4 regions of the Alteromonas sp. CyTr2 genome follow, and region 4 is predicted to be linked to each of the others. Evidence: predicted binding sites of a transcription regulator. Region 4 holds the regulator's gene; each other region holds the start of a gene.
What was found. The regulator sigma-54, encoded in region 4, starts transcription at its own class of promoters, with help from an activator protein. The targets are predictions, from matches to a motif close to GTTGGCACGNNNNTNGNNT.
Positions count from the first base shown of each region.

Region 1: the regulator sigma-54 is predicted to act here: its motif matches at 2,380-2,398, upstream of glnK (P-II family nitrogen regulator).
Region 2: the regulator sigma-54 is predicted to act here: its motif matches at 2,297-2,315, upstream of hmpA (NO-inducible flavohemoprotein).
Region 3: the regulator sigma-54 is predicted to act here: its motif matches at 1,854-1,872, upstream of QME20_RS06495 (DUF2726 domain-containing protein).

Region 1 is NZ_CAMZMZ010000015.1:40,836-44,821, reverse strand. Features, by position in the region: gene ggt (gamma-glutamyltransferase) at 1-473, opposite strand, end outside; gene QME20_RS10055 (ammonium transporter) at 695-1,942, opposite strand; gene glnK (P-II family nitrogen regulator) at 1,975-2,313, opposite strand; gene QME20_RS10045 (hypothetical protein) at 2,595-3,410, shown strand; gene QME20_RS10040 (AraC family transcriptional regulator) at 3,460-3,986, opposite strand, start outside.
Region 2 is NZ_CAMZMZ010000007.1:20,788-24,773, forward strand. Features, by position in the region: gene QME20_RS06025 (HPP family protein) at 1-513, opposite strand, end outside; gene norR (nitric oxide reductase transcriptional regulator NorR) at 581-2,161, opposite strand; gene hmpA (NO-inducible flavohemoprotein) at 2,359-3,549, shown strand; gene QME20_RS06040 (GreA/GreB family elongation factor) at 3,954-3,986, shown strand, end outside.
Region 3 is NZ_CAMZMZ010000007.1:124,040-128,025, forward strand. Features, by position in the region: gene QME20_RS06485 (cobalamin biosynthesis protein) at 1-258, opposite strand, end outside; gene QME20_RS06490 (5'-methylthioadenosine/adenosylhomocysteine nucleosidase) at 260-961, opposite strand; gene QME20_RS06495 (DUF2726 domain-containing protein) at 1,111-1,698, opposite strand; gene QME20_RS06500 (hypothetical protein) at 1,908-2,357, opposite strand; gene QME20_RS06505 (FAD-dependent oxidoreductase) at 2,559-3,974, opposite strand.
Region 4 is NZ_CAMZMZ010000021.1:12,912-16,897, reverse strand. Features, by position in the region: gene ptsN (PTS IIA-like nitrogen regulatory protein PtsN) at 1-440, opposite strand, end outside; gene hpf (ribosome hibernation promoting factor) at 454-741, opposite strand; gene QME20_RS12120 (RNA polymerase factor sigma-54) at 772-2,253, opposite strand; gene lptB (LPS export ABC transporter ATP-binding protein) at 2,327-3,052, opposite strand; gene lptA (lipopolysaccharide transport periplasmic protein LptA) at 3,055-3,609, opposite strand; gene lptC (LPS export ABC transporter periplasmic protein LptC) at 3,578-3,986, opposite strand, start outside.

The sequences.
Region 1 (3,986 bases), on a different contig from region 4:
GCAGACATGGGCAGCTTGCCAAATTTTTCGTGTAGTGCAAACCAGCCATCTACAGCGCCAGGGACAGAAACAGGTAGCGGACCGAATTTTGGAATTTGATGCAAACCACGCTCGGCAAACACCGCTTTGGTTAACTGTCTGGGTGAACGGCCAGAAGCGTTTAAGCCGACTAGCTTTTCTTCTTTTGCATCCCACACAATGGCAAATAGGTCGCCGCCAATACCGCTGCCTGTAGGCTCAACTAAACCTAACATGGCATTGGCTGCAATAGCTGCATCAACTGCACTGCCGCCTTGTTTTAAAATATCCAATGCCACTTGCGTAGCTAATGGTTGGCTTGTTGCTGCCATGCCGTTCTTTGCAATAACTTCTGAGCGACTTGCAAAGGGTTGCCCCGTTATTCTGTCATAGCCCAAACAGCTGATACTAAAGAAAGCCAGTATCAAAGGTAGAAGTCGCACACTTGCAGTCATAACCGTCCTTTTACTAAAACGTTGCCGATAATAAATCTAGCGTTAGTTTATCGATTCATAGTGTAGCGTTATTGTCACATTACGCCTAGGCTCTTTTCCTAAGCTCAATAATGGTCTTAAAACACATTGCATGAAACGAAAAAAGCCCCGCATTAGCGGGGCTTAAACGAAGTAATAAGGCATTATTGTTATTGTTGTTTCGTTGCCTAATCGAGACTCTCTTACGAACGGCTGCTTGTGAAGTCTGGGTATGCTTCCAGACCACATTCGCTCATGTCTACGCCGTCGAATTCTTCTTCTTCGCTCACACGTACACCCATAACCGCTTTAATCACTAGCCATACCACTAGGCTCACTACGAATACCCATACAAAGATAGTCGCTGCACCAATTAGCTGACCAGAGATGCTTGAACCATCGTTAGTGAAAGGTACAAGGATAAGACCTAGAAGACCTACCACGCCGTGAACTGAAATGGCGCCCACTGGATCGTCAATCTTAAGCTTGTCTAGTGCAACAATGCTAAGCACTACTAAAATACCACCAAGGCCGCCGAACAAAGTAGCTTGTAATGGTGTAGGTGTTGAAGGCTCTGCTGTAATAGCCACAAGACCGGCTAGTGCACCGTTAAGTACCATAGTTAGGTCAGCTTTACCGAATAGAATGCGTGCTACGATAAGTGCAGCAATTGCACCACCAGCAGCTGCAGCATTTGTGTTCATAAATACAATCGCTACTGAGTTTGCACTTTCAACAGTTGCAGTAGCCAGTACTGAACCGCCGTTGAAGCCAAACCAACCCATCCACAGGATAAATGTACCTAAAGTTGCAAGCGGTAAGTTTGCACCTGGAATCGCGTTTACTTTACCGTCAGCGGTGTATTTACCCTTACGAGCACCAAGCACAAGAACACCAGCAAGAGCAGCAGCTGCACCGGCCATGTGAACAATACCTGAACCTGCAAAGTCAGAGAAACCAAGGTCGCCAAGCGTATACATACCGAATACTGCTTCGCCGCCCCATGTCCAAGCACCTTCCATTGGGTAGATGAAGCCCGTCATAACAACTGCGAACGCTAGGAATGCCCAAAGCTTCATACGCTCAGCTACTGCACCAGATACGATAGACATTGCTGTTGCAACAAATACTACTTGGAAGAAGAAGTCAGCAGAAGGTGCATATGTTGCTGGCTCTTCAGCGACACCTGTTGCGCCATCAGCCATGATACCGCTTAGGAATGGACCCCAGTCGCCGCCACCGTACATAATGCCGTAACCGCAAATCATGTACATAGTGCAAGCGATAGCGAATAGCGCCACGTTTTTAGTTAGAATTTCTGTGGTGTTTTTCGCTCGAACAAGACCAGCTTCAAGCATCGCAAAACCTGCAGCCATCCACATAACCAGTGCACCGCAGATTAGAAAATAAAAGGTATCTAGCGCATACCCAAGTTCAAAAGTGATTTCCATTATGGTTTTCTCCGCAAATATATCGTTGTGGCTTACAGCGCGTCGCTATCCGACTCACCAGTTCGAATACGAACGGCGTGTTCAAGGTCGTAAACAAACACCTTGCCGTCTCCAATTTTGCCTGTTTTGGCAGCGCCAACGATGGCTTCTACCAGGCGCTCTACTTGATCATCCTGAACAGCAATTTCCAGTTTGACTTTAGGTAGAAAATCCACCTGATATTCCGCTCCGCGGTAAAGTTCAGTGTGTCCTTTTTGACGTCCAAAGCCCTTCACTTCGGTCACGGTCAAACCGTCGATACCGATTTCTGAAATGGCTTCACGAACATCATCTAGCTTGAACGGCTTGATGATCGCTGTGACTAGTTTCATGAGTTGCTCCCAGTTTGTTTTGGTTATTCTGTGATTTATGGTCGTGTTTCCAACTATGGGAAGATAAACCAAGAGCCATGCCACAAATGATTAGCCAAATAAATCAAACACATACAAGCAAACGCTTCATGAACGCACAAAAATAATGCACACTAATGGTGCACTGTTAAAAATTTGCCCAATTTTGAAGCGGTATGAGGTTGCGGTAAGGTGAGAGGACTAAAAAGTGCGATGAAATTAGGATGGAACTATTCGATAGGGCCCATGGTCTGTTGTTTACTATGACGACTATCACCCCATCTTTCTTTGCGCCTGAGCGCAGCATTGAACACCATTCCGTTGCAAAGAAAACGGCGTGGCGCCCACTATTAATTTCGGGCTGTGCACATGTGTTTGGGGTCATCGTAGTGGTCATACTTTCTCAAATGGGCATCAACAATCAAAAAGCACGAGTAAATGTTTTGGAGCGAACGCCGGAGATAAGCGCCAGACTGTACTATCCCCCCGTTCCACGCCCTCCTGCCCAAGCTAAACCACAAGAAACTAAACCAATCGATGTTTCCCCTAAAAGGCAAGAAATTGAGTTGAAGCCTGACGCAACCAAAGCGACTGAAGCACTTGATAGTAAAAATGAAATTGTAGAAAGCCCTGCGTCCAAGCAGCAGAAAAATGCTGAGCCCGATAAACAGAAGGTACCCGTTGAAAGTAAGCCGACTAATACACTGCCGTCGCCCACATTATCAAAAGACGCAAATCGGCGCGCAGGCTCGTTGAATCTGTCGGTAAAAGATGGCGCAGCCCTCTACTTTGAAAAGTATCACAGTGACAAAGTCGCTGAAGACGCAGAACAGGCAGCAAAAGCATTTCAAGAGCGTAAAAATAGTCCTGTGCTTAGCGGGCCAAGCACACAGCAAATACAAGCTAATGAAAATCGACGCCCTTCAAAACGTGTAAACTGTAGCAGTACGACCAATAAAACTTTGGCGATATTGAGTGGGATTGCTGGTGGAACCTTAGAATGCACCAAAATGGACGACCACAAACGTTTTATAGAAGCCAGAGTCAATAAACTTCCTAAAGACGAAGAGATTAACTAGTTGTCTCTATCAACGATTTACCGTCATGTGAGGTAAGCCCTTATCATAGTCACTTTCTTTTGAAAAACTTAGGGGGTCGCCCGAAATACGCTTTGAACCGGCGACTGAATGCTGCAACATCTTCATACCCTGTTAGCTGAGCTATACCCAACATTGGTGTATCGGTATTTCTAAGTAGTGCTTTGGCCTTTTCCATCCTCACTTTTACAAGGTAATCTCGTAAACTATGCCCGGTGGCTTCTTTAAAGCGTGTTTTGAATTGCGTTGTTCCCATGCAGGCTATCCGTGCTAACTCCACCTGTGTAAAGCCTCGGGCAAGGTCGCGATGAATATGGCTTAATACAGGAGTCATTCGCTTATCCATGCTGCATCCTTTCAAGGATGTTTCTAGCAAGGTTAAAAATAGCGCCAGTATTTCTTCATGGCCTTGGTCAGCAAACTGGCTAATTTGAATCTCTACAAACGATAAAAACGCCTGTAATGCGGACGTTACCTGAAATATCGGGTGCAACCTGTCATTTAAATTAACTGGCACATACTCCAAGTCCGCCACAATAAATTTTGACAGTTCGTTAG
Region 2 (3,986 bases), on a different contig from region 4:
CGGGTAACGCCGCCAGTGAAAAAGATTGTTGAACAGTATCGCAACAGCAAACAGAATCATGCAGTTGATAATAGTTGGAGTGAGCACGTACCAATAACTTAAATCCGTTATCGCAGACCCACCAATTACAGCTGCCAAAGCGGTAGCACCACCTGGAGGATGTAATGAGCGAGATAGGTGCATAATAAATATCGAAAGCGACACTGCTACCGGAGCGGCAATAAAGAGATTTTCAATGTATTGTGCACTTGTAACGCCGACAATAGCAGAAAGAACATTGCCAGCGAAGAATGCCCATGGCGTCGATAGCTGACCATGAGGAACAGCAAAAAGAAGGACCGTTGACGCTCCCATGGATGGTAAAATTGCCGCTGCTCCCTCCGTGCCTAGCAACCATGTTGTAAGAAAAAAGCATAAAAATATAGCTAGCATTCCACCGATAGTGGCAACGACTTTTTCTGATACAACTACGTTGTTTTGAAAACCCCAAAACCGTTTTAGTGTATTTAACATATATTCCTTTGTAAGGTCAGATATAGGAAACGTATAGACAATATCTATAATTTCTGTGAACGAAAAGCTACGTTCTTATCTTTTTCACTAGGGTGATATTAAGGCGCTTCGCCAGTCTGACAAGATTTGCACGGTCCATTGACAGAGATCTGGCTGCCTTAGACCAGTTGTTTTCTGCGTTATGCAATGCCTTGATAATGAGTTGACGTTGAAATTTATCTGTTGCTTCCCGTAAGTCGGTATGGCTATCGGTCTCGAAACATACGGTGGACGAATCTGTGTCTTTACTTGTTAAAGAGTCTGAAGACACGGTTAAACCGGTAATGTCAGATGGCTCAATTATTGTATTTCCGGTTGGATTCTTCTCTCGAGCATAAAGTGCTGCGCGTGATATTACGTGCTCTAACTCTCTTACATTTCCCGGCCAGTGATAAACTGTCAGTTTATAAATTGCTTCTTTAGCCAGTATCAACTTTTGCAGTCCCAGACTTCGCCGCATTTTCTCTGCAAAATAGCCTGCCAGAAGCGGAACATCGCTTTGTCTGTCTCTGAGAGGCGGGACATATATCGGAAACACTATGAGACGATGATAAAGATCGGCCCGGAAGCGTTTATTTTGAACTTCATGCCCTAACTCTCTATTCGTAGCAGCAATAATTCTAACGTCCACTTTTCGACTCTTATCCTGACCGACCACCTGGATTTCCTGATTCTGTATTACTCTCAACAATGTACCCTGAATTTCAAGCGGAAGCTCTCCAATTTCGTCCAGAAATAATGTTCCGCCATCAGCAAGTAAGAACTTACCATCGCGGTCGTTTACGGCACTGGTAAACGCACCTTTCACGTGGCCGAAGAGTTCACTCTCTATCAGATGAACAGGAATAGCAGCGCAATTTACATATACGAGCGGTTTATTCCGCCGGTTTGATTGATAATGTAGCTCACGGGCAACAAGTTCTTTGCCCACACCAGTTTCACCTTGCACCAAAATTGTGAGGTCGGACGAAGCTGCCAGTCGAATGGTCTGCTTTAATTTTTTTGTCGTAACACTATTTCCTATCATTTCTTCACCCTGATGATGCTCAGAGCTATTCTCATTCATTGTCCGTAATACATGCTGAGTATGAGTCTTCTGTTTATTTAACTCTCTGATATATAACGCAGCATATAAAAGCCGGGCTGCCAGCCTGGACAGTGTGTCAACTGAAGCGGCATCAAGCGCATCATACTCATTAGGTTCCAGGCTATCGAGAGTAAGTACACCTAGCAACGTTTCATCTTTATATAAAGGAATTCCCATACAGGAATGTACGTTCATATTATGGGTATGACTTGCAATCATTCCATCATAGGGGTCTGGTAACGGCGAATCAGCTGAAAAGCGAGTGACCGCCCTCGTGCTACAGATTGCTTTTAAACGTGGATGTTGCTCTGGAATAAACCGTCGCCCCATGACGTCATCGGACAACCCTCTCTGCGCAACGGGAACAAGTGTCTCGTGTCGAAAAATCAATAGTGCTACAGCATCTGCTTTAATAGTTGCACAAACCGCAGAAATCAAACTTTCATAAAAACAATTCATCGAAACTGCAGCGGACAGATCAAGGGCAAAGTTAACCAAACTAAATTGAGATATTTTACTCATGAGACCATTTTATATTAACACGAAGCATAGGTCATTATGACACAAACGATCCTAATTAGCTCATTAAGTGATGAGTCATTTTGACACATAGTTTAAAGAGTTATTCGTAACACATTGATACTAAGTGAAATAAAATTTGGCACACGAGTCGCATTACTCATAGCTACCAAATACTTAACGTCATTAAAGGTATGTTAATGCTTACTCAAACTCATATAGATACTGTCAAAGCGACCATTCCACTACTTGCTTCGGGAGGAACCGCAATTACCGAACATTTTTACGCCCGAATGTTCTTACATAATCCTGAGCTTAAAAATATATTTAACATGACGCATCAAAAAACAGGTCGTCAGCCAGCGGCTCTATTTAATGCGATAGCTGCATACGCTGCCAACATAGATCAGTTAGAGCTACTGACAGATGCCGTTATGCGTATTGCACACAAGCATACCAGTTTTAATATCCAGCCCGAACAGTACGCAATAGTGGGACATCATCTGATTGAGACATTGAGAGAATTGGCTCCGGACGCGTTTACTCCTGATGTTGAAGAGGCATGGACAGCTGCATATGGTCAATTAGCAGACATTTTCATTAAAGTTGAAAGTGAATTGTATCAACAAAGAGCTGCTGTAAAGGGGGGCTGGTCTGGCTTCAGAGCCTTTTCTGTCGTCTCAAAAGAGACCGAATCCGAACTCGTAACCAGTTTTACCTTAATGCCCGTCGATGGCGGTAGTGTTATCGATTATAAACCGGGCCAGTATTTAGGAATAAAGGTGCATCCTCATGGTAGTGAGCATGATGAAATAAGGCAGTATTCACTATCAACTGCCGCGAATGGAAAATCCTATCGCATTAGTGTTAAACGGGAAGGCCTGGGTGAAATGTGTGGTGTAATGTCTAATTATCTTCATTTAAAAATAAATGTTGGCGATGAAGTCTTGGTCATGCCCCCTGCCGGGGACTTTTATCTAAAACAACTTGATACTCCGGTTATATTGATTTCTGCAGGTGTGGGTCTGACGCCTATGCAAGCGATGTTAGATTCTTTAGTAAAAGAGAACTTCGCACATCCGGTGACCTATCTTCACGCATGTAAAAATCGAAATCAGCATTCTTTCAAAGATCATGTTGAGAGTGTTAAGAGTACTCTGAACCTGCAGTCGCACACGTGGTATGAAAATGACGTTAGCAGTAGTCAAAATGAAACTACCGGAAGAATGAAAATAGAAGACGTTAAAGGTTCTTTACCACTGAAAGAGGGCGAGTTTTATCTCTGTGGACCTTTGCAATTTATGCTTGCTATCAAGCATGAATTATTAGCCTTGGGCGTCAGTCAATCGCGAATCAATTATGAATTATTCGGGCCGCATCAAGAAGTTTAATCAAGTTTCAACGATGATTGACGCCAATAAACTCTTTGATAAATCAGCAAGAAAAATACCTTAAAGAATAAAATATTGCTCATGATGAAAAGCTCAGAATTTTTCACTGCTAATTCCTTAAATACGGAGCGATATAATCTTAAAAGTTCTTGTTATTTTTTTATTAAGTATTAGTATCAGTGACAGCAATGAGGAAATCATGACTAAGCACTGTAATCTCAACAAGAGCATTTTACTCACCTTACCCAATTAAGCCGGATGCAGTTCTGCATTCGGCCGCCTCTTATTTATCTAAAACCAGAAATTCCGTACCGGAATAAATTAAAGCTATAGATTAAATTTCTATTTCCTCACAGGGAAGGCTTTCCTGCGGGTGATTTTTAATTCAAAGAGGAAGGATTATCATGTCAAGAAAACCTAACATCACAATTTCATAT
Region 3 (3,986 bases), on a different contig from region 4:
GGCCATGTACACCAAGATGGCAACACATACTACCAATGGCGCAAGAAGAACTAGGGCGGCTAATGAGCCTGAAATATAGTGCTGAGACCTACCGTATTCGCGAGAGGGCACCACTTTGCGCCCCATTTGCTGAACGAGGTAGCGCATGAGCGTTAATGGATGAGTACTTTGGGGCCAGCGCCATAATGCGTCAACGGCGATAGCCAGCCAAAGTACGAATAGCGACTGGTATTGCGGGTCGCTAATTACCTCTGTCATCTTATTTTGCGAGAGCCTTAATCATTGCCATAACTAATTGTGCTGAGTGTTTAGCGGCAGTGTCTAGATACTCTTTAAAGCTCACTGACGACGTTTTTCCTGCAATATCCGACAATGAACGAATGACAAGGAAAGGCGTGTCGAGCATATGGCAAGTTTGACCTATAGCTGCACCTTCCATCTCAACCGCTTTCATGTCTGGGAAGTTTTCACGCAGTTCTGCTACAGCTTCGTCGCTACCGATAAACGCATCGCCCGTACAGATTAAACCTGTTGTCGACTGAAGCGACGTAATGCCTGTGGCAGCACTACGAGCGGCTTCCATTAACCTTGTATCGCAACGGAAATTTTCAGGCATACCTGCGCATTGACCGAGCTTGTAGCCAAAATGGGTTAAATCGGCATCATGGTGAATAACGTGACTGGCGGTCACTAAATCACCGATGTTTAGATTCTTGTCGAAACCTCCGGCAGAACCGGTATTGACAACAGCATCAGGGGCGTACTGTTCGATAAGTACAGTAGTAGCAATTGCTGCAGCCACTTTACCAATACCGCATTTTACTAGCACCACTTCTATGTCGTTAAGTGTACCTTCGTAAAACGTCAGGTGCTTCCACTGGGTTTCTTTTACATTCCAAAGTGACGCTTTAAGTAGCGCAACTTCTTCGTCCATTGCACCTAAAATACCAATTTTTTTCATAACTTTACCGACGGTGTTGAGGGAGTTTAACGAATGGATTAATTGTATAAGGAAAATGGGCAAACTGACAGAAAAATGCCTCTGTTACCGCTATTTGAGAGTAAGAAAATAGCAAAGCAACAAAGGCCAGGGGAAGTGGGGCTTATGTCTTAAGCTGCAGCTGGTCTGCTTGAACGCACTGGGCGAGTCGGGCGCTTTGGTGGCTCTGGATTATGCGTTGGCAGCTGTGCCATTTTTTGCTGTAAACGGCGATATGGAATGAGTTTGTTTTCCAAACACTCGCGAATATCGTCAACGGTATAACCAGATTTCACTTTAATTCTTGCATGAGGAAGGCCGGCAGCATCAAGTGCTCCGGTTACAAACCAGTCTTTTTGTGATTTATAACCATCTTTGCCTTGGCTATGAACTAAGTCGATAGCAAGAACAGGACTCATGTCGTGTTTATCTACTAATACAAAGTCGAGCTGTCTGCTAGAAGCTCTGCTGATGGCTTGGCTTGCCGTCTTTTTATTTGCAGACTGGCGAACCGCCACTAAATCGTTAAGACGCACACGGCACACTATGCGAAACTCTCTTCCCATAGCCTGTTCGATAAGGTTTAAAAAAGAGTGCTCAACGGGGGTGAACAATTGCGGCTTTCGCCTAAATGGAAATGCGACACCGCCGTCTGACAACTTTATGGCACCCAGTGCAACGACAATAAGTAACATCATTAGAATAATTGCCAATTCCATCGTAACCCTCGCAAATTTCAATAGTTAAAGCCCACGGAATGCATAATAAAGAAGCCCGCTAAAGTGTTTATATCGAAAAAAGCTTGGGCTCCGTTTGCAGTTTGAGCGTCATAAAAATGACACTCACTGTTACCGTGGAGTAGTTGTTGATGATTTTGCAAAGCAGATGCCAACATGAGTAGATTTCGTAGTTGTCTTGCTAAAAGGGCTTATTTTGTTGTGGATGTAACAAGAATATCCACTTGAGAGCCAGTATTATCTGGGCTGATTATTACTCTGACCCCTTTATCTTCTGAGGATAACAACGTGCGGCCGCTAACTGGCGTGTGAGTTTTTAAAGCGGGGTGCGCCGTTTGGTAAACATTCAGTAATTCACTCGGGGAGCGAGGAGAGTGGTAAACCATTACTGCTGTCTTGCTTTCGTCAAATGCTTGGCATTGTCTTGCATCATCAGAAATCTTAACTTGCTGAAAATCAGAAGGGCAAGACATGATGCTTGGCTTACTAGGTGAAGAGTTGACGCTTTGTTTCTTAGTTTGGTTGTTAACTTGCGCATTTAATGAAGCGTCAACAGCAATGGTATCAGCTAAGCTGGCATTGCTCGCTGCTATCGCCAGTGTTAGACAAAATGTAAGTTTCTTAATGTTTAAATGCTGCATAGATAGATTCTTCACCCGATGTGCGATGTCTTTAATTGCTTAAACGATAGTAGAGTCGTAACGCTCGCGCTTCAACTAAACCTTGGTCTATTAACGTATACTTTTAGCGTTTTCCGTATTATCGAAGTGTGCATAAAAAAAGCTCGACAGCAGAACTATCGAGCTTTTCGTGAATGGACAATAGGCCTCAATTAGCGAAGGTTAAACGCCAATATAATCCATAATCCCTTCTGCGGCTTTACGGCCTTCGTCGATAGCAGTAACAACCAAGTCACTACCACGTACCATATCGCCACCGGCAAAGACTTGCGGGTGAGAGGTCTGGTAAGCAAATTTGCCAGCAGATGGCGCGCGTACGCGACCTTTTTCATCAAGCATAATGCCGAAGTCAGCAAACCATGGCGCAGGGCTGGGCTGGAAGCCGAAGGCGATAATTACCGCGTCTGCTTCTAGTACGTGCTCTGAACCTTCCACTTCAACAGGGCGGCGGCGACCATTGGCATCCGGTGGCCCCATTTCGGTTTTAACCAGCTTAACACCACATGCCTTACCGTTTTCATCTACTGCAATGTCTAGCGGCTGAAGATTGAATTTAAACTCAACCCCTTCTTCTTTCGCATTAACAACTTCGCGGCGAGAGCCTGGCATGCTTTCTTCGTCACGGCGGTATGCACAGGTAACTTGGGCAGCGCCTTGGCGGATTGACGTGCGAACACAGTCCATGGTGGTATCACCACCACCTAGCACAACAACACGCTTGCCTTTCATGTCAACAAAATCAGCAGGATCTTTTTCAAGACCCATTACGCGGTTGGTGTTGGCTATAAGGAAAGGAAGTGCATCATATACGCCTTCAACGTGTTCGTTGTCAAAGCCGCCTTGCATTGACTTGTACGTACCCATGCCTAAGAAAACGGCGTCGTACTTATCGATTAAGTCCTGGAACTGTATGTCTTTACCAATCTCAGTGTTAAGTACGAACTCAACACCCATCTCGGTAAAAATTTGGCGGCGTAGTTTGATTACGTCTTTCTCTAATTTAAAAGACGGGATACCAAATGTAAGTAGGCCACCAATTTCTTCGTATTTGTCGTAAACAACAGGTTTAACGCCGTTACGAACCAGGATATCAGCACATGCAAGACCAGCAGGGCCGGCACCTACAATCGCCACTTTCTTGTCGGTCCATACCACGTCAGACATATCTGGGCGCCAGCCCATTTTGAATGCTGTATCGGTAATGTACTTCTCAATACTACCGATAGTCACAGCGCCAAAATCGTCATTCAGTGTACATGCACCTTCGCACAGTCTGTCCTGTGGACATACGCGGCCGCATACTTCCGGCAAACTGTTGGTTTTATGAGAGAGTTCCGCAGCTTCCAAAATACGGCCTTCGTTCGCCAAGCTTAACCATTGTGGAATATAGTTGTGTACAGGACACTTCCATTCACAGTATGGGTTACCGCAGTCCAAGCAGCGATCTGCTTGGCCTTCGGTTTGAGATTGGCTCAGCGGTTGATAAATTTCCGCGAACTCTTGTTTACGTACCATGATCGGCTTTTTCGGCGGATCGATACGTTCAACATCGACAAATTGATATACGTTCTTTGCCATAAACTAAATCCT
Region 4 (3,986 bases):
TTTAATGCAGAAAGAATTTCGTCGCTTGTCGTTGCGCGACGTATTGCTTTAATCGTTTCTTTGTCGCTTAGTTTGCCAGCCACGGTGGCTAGCGTTTGTAGGTGTCCTTCGGTTTGCTCCTCGGGAACGAGTAGCGCAAAAAAGATGTCTACGGGCTTTTCATCAAGGGCGTCAAAGTCGATAGCTGGCGTGCTGGTTACAACAATTGCTATCACTTTCTCAAGACCCGCTAAACGGCCGTGGGGCAGGGCGATACCATTGCCTATGCCTGTACTACCCATGCGTTCTCGAGCCATTAAACTGTTGAGTACTGTCGCCTGATCGATGTTCTCGTTTTGCTTGGCGGCAATATCAGCGATGATCTCAAGAATTCGCTTTTTACTATTACACTGAACCGCACACTCGGTGCGGTCCAGACTTACGATGGCTTGTATATCCATGCTTTATTAACTACTAATGTTTTTTCAGTTTTTCCTTATGCTTGATTACCTGCCGGTCGAGTTTATCAACCATGCTGTCAATCGCCGCATACATGTCGGTATTTTCTGAGGATGCGAATACTTCAGCGCCACTTAAATGAACGGTCGCTTCGGCTTTTTGATTTAATTTTTCAACGTTCAGGATGACATGCACATTAGAAATGTGATCAAAGTGACGTTCAAGTTTGCTGAACTTCGTATCGACATAATTACGCAAAGAGTCGGTGATTTCGACATGATGACCAGTAAGGTTGATTTGCATATTTCGTCTTCCTTATATTATTAAGCCCGTTTAAATAAGGCTCTTGCGTTGGTTCGACGGCGGGATCGACAACGATTCCCGGTACTTTGCTATTGTTCGCCGGGCAACTTTAATGCCTTGTTCGGCCAACAATGAAGCAATCTTGCTATCACTTAGCGGCTTGCTAGGCTTTTCAGCAGCCACTAATTTCTTGATCAATGCACGAATCGCTGTAGATGAACATTCACCACCAGACTCAGTTGCAACGTGGCTAGAGAAGAAATACTTCAATTCGAAAATTCCACGTGGCGTATGCATATACTTTTGCGTTGTCACACGCGAAATAGTCGATTCGTGCATATCTACCATTTCTGCGACATCATTTAGCACCATTGGTTTCATCATTTCCGGGCCGTGCTCAAAAAAGCCCATTTGTTGCTGCACAATGCAGTTTGCAACCTTCATCAAGGTTTCGTTACGAGATTCAAGGCTCTTAATGAACCACTTGGCCTCTTGCATATGTGAGCGGATGAATTGTGAGTCGCTACTATTCTTGGCACGGCGACTCATTGCAGCGTACTGTTGGTTTACGCTTAATTTAGGCAGACTGTCGGGGTTCAGCTCAACCACCCAACGGCCATTTTTCTTGGTTACTGAGACATCAGGAATAACATACTCAGGCTCTTTAGTAACTAAAGCACTACCTGGGCGAGGATTCAAGGTTTGAAGTAAACGCATTGCTTCGCGTAGCTGATCTTCTTTTAATCGGCTTTTACGCATTAGGGTGCGATAGTCTTTGCTGCTCAGTAAGTCAGAGTACTCTTCAATCAGTTGTTTCGCTTCAGCAAGCCACGGCGTGTCTTCTGAAAACTGACGCAATTGCACCATAAGGCACTCTTGCGGAGAGCGAGAACCTGAACCAATGGGATCAAACATTTGAATGCGTTTAAGAACACATTCAACTTCGTCCATTTCTATCGGCTCTTCCATTTCATCGTCGTTAACTGCTTCTAAAATATCGTCTAGCGTAACGGTTAAATAACCTGACTCGTCAATAGAGTCGATGATTGCTGTAGCGATTGCGCGATCGGTATCCGAGAAATGGGTAAGGCGCATTTGCCAAAGAAGGTGCTCTTGAATATCTTCAGTAGTCTCACCTTGGAAGATTTGCTCGTCGTCATTGGATGGACCCGGAGCAGGCGAAGATGAAGCAGAGTAGTATTCGTCCCATGTGCTGTCGATTGGCAGCTCATCGGGAAGATCGTTTTTCTCAAGTGCATCGCCGGCTTCTAGTGTGTCACTAGATGCAGAAGCAGTGGCCTCAGAGCCGCTGTCATCGTTGTCGATATTGTTCTTTTCTAGTTGCGGCTCGTCGTTACCTTCTTCAACTTCTAATAGCGGATTAGAATCGAGCGCTTCTTGGATCTCTTGTTGAAGATCAAGTGTAGAAAGCTGCAGCAGTTTAATGGCCTGCTGAAGCTGAGGTGTCATGGTAAGTTGTTGGCTAAATTTTAGCTGTAAAGATGGTTTCATCTACGTCTTATTTAAATGCTCTAAATTGAATATACCAGAGCGAAACTGAAAAATGACAATTCGGTTACATTAACTATAGCCTGAATTGTTCGCCTAGGTATACATCCCTTACTTTTTGATTACTTAAAACCTGTTCCGCCGTTCCTTGCGCAATAAGCTCGCCATGACTCACAATGTACGCCTTTTCACAAACATCCAATGTCTCTCGTACGTTATGGTCCGTGATAAGGATTCCAATCCCCCTATCGCGAAGATGTTGTATTATCTTCTTTATATCATTAACTGATATTGGATCAACACCAGCAAATGGTTCGTCTAACAAAATAAATTGCGGTTTTGCTGCCAGAGCGCGGGCAATCTCAACGCGACGGCGTTCGCCCCCTGACAAACTCATCCCAGTACTATTACGTATATGGTTAATATTAAATTCATCAAGTAGCGCATCAGCTTCTTCTTCTTGCTGTTGTGAATTTAAATCTTTACGGGTTTGCAAAATGGCCATGATATTTTCATGCACTGTGAGCTTTCTGAAAATAGATGCTTCCTGCGGTAGGTAGCCAATTCCGCGGCGTGCGCGCTCGTGCATGGGCTGATGAGTTAGCTCATTGTCGTCGATTTCAATCTTGCCTTTATCCAGATTCACTAAACCAACAATCATGTAAAATGTGGTGGTCTTACCAGCGCCATTTGGGCCAAGAAGACCGACAATTTGACCCGTTGAGACAGACAGGCTTACATCTCGTACAACCTGTCTTGACTTGTAAGCCTTAGCAAGATTTTTAGCGCTCAAAGTTGCCATTGCTATTCATTGCCCTCGTTGTCTTTTTTGTCTTTCTTAGACGAAGTTTTGCGAATGGTCTCAGGTGTGAATACTGTGGTCACTCGACCCTCACCATCCTTACCTGCGCCGCCAGTCGCTAGCAATTGCTCGGTAATCATATCGAACGTGATGTTGTCACCCTGTACTTTACTGGTGTCTTGTTTCAACTCTGCGTTTCCAGCAAGAGAAATCGTTCGGTTCACCACTTCATAGCGTATTTCATTAGCTTTTGCCGAAACTGGCGTGCCGTCTTCCAATTGCTGGGAATAGCTTGCAGGCTTTCCTCTAGCAATAAATATTTCACGACCACCACCGTCAGTGGCAATTACTTCCACTTCGTCAGCTTCAATAACCAAAGAGCCTTGAGTTATGAGTACGTCGTCTTTGTACAACGCGGTTTTATTTTTACCGTCGATAAACTGGGTGTTCGAGCCTATTTTTATGGGCTGCGAAAAATCATCTTCACTGGCGTGTACCGCACCGCTAGCGATGGCAAGCAATAAACTAGTTGCTAGGGGAATAAGTGGTTTGTACATGATCTAAAAGCTCGTATTCTTGTGTGCGTAAATTCGCGTTAAACCCATTACTTAAAATGACATATTGGGTGCCCAGTATTTCAACGGGTTGGTCAGATGTCATTTGCTTGGTTTCTAAATTAATTTGAATGTACTCGGTCGATATACTTCTGACAAAGTCATCGCCAGTTTGGTTCTCAATATTAACTTGGTTTTCCAGCTGGATTAGCTCGTTATTGTATAGTGTACCTTCATCAGCGGTTACCACCCATGGTGATGACGCGTTTTCTGTATAAAGGGTGTATTTAGGTTGCTGAAACAATACAAAGCCAAGCTGGTCGTAATGCTCCATCGACTCTGCAAATACTTTGTGATTTAACTCACCGTCTTGATTGTAC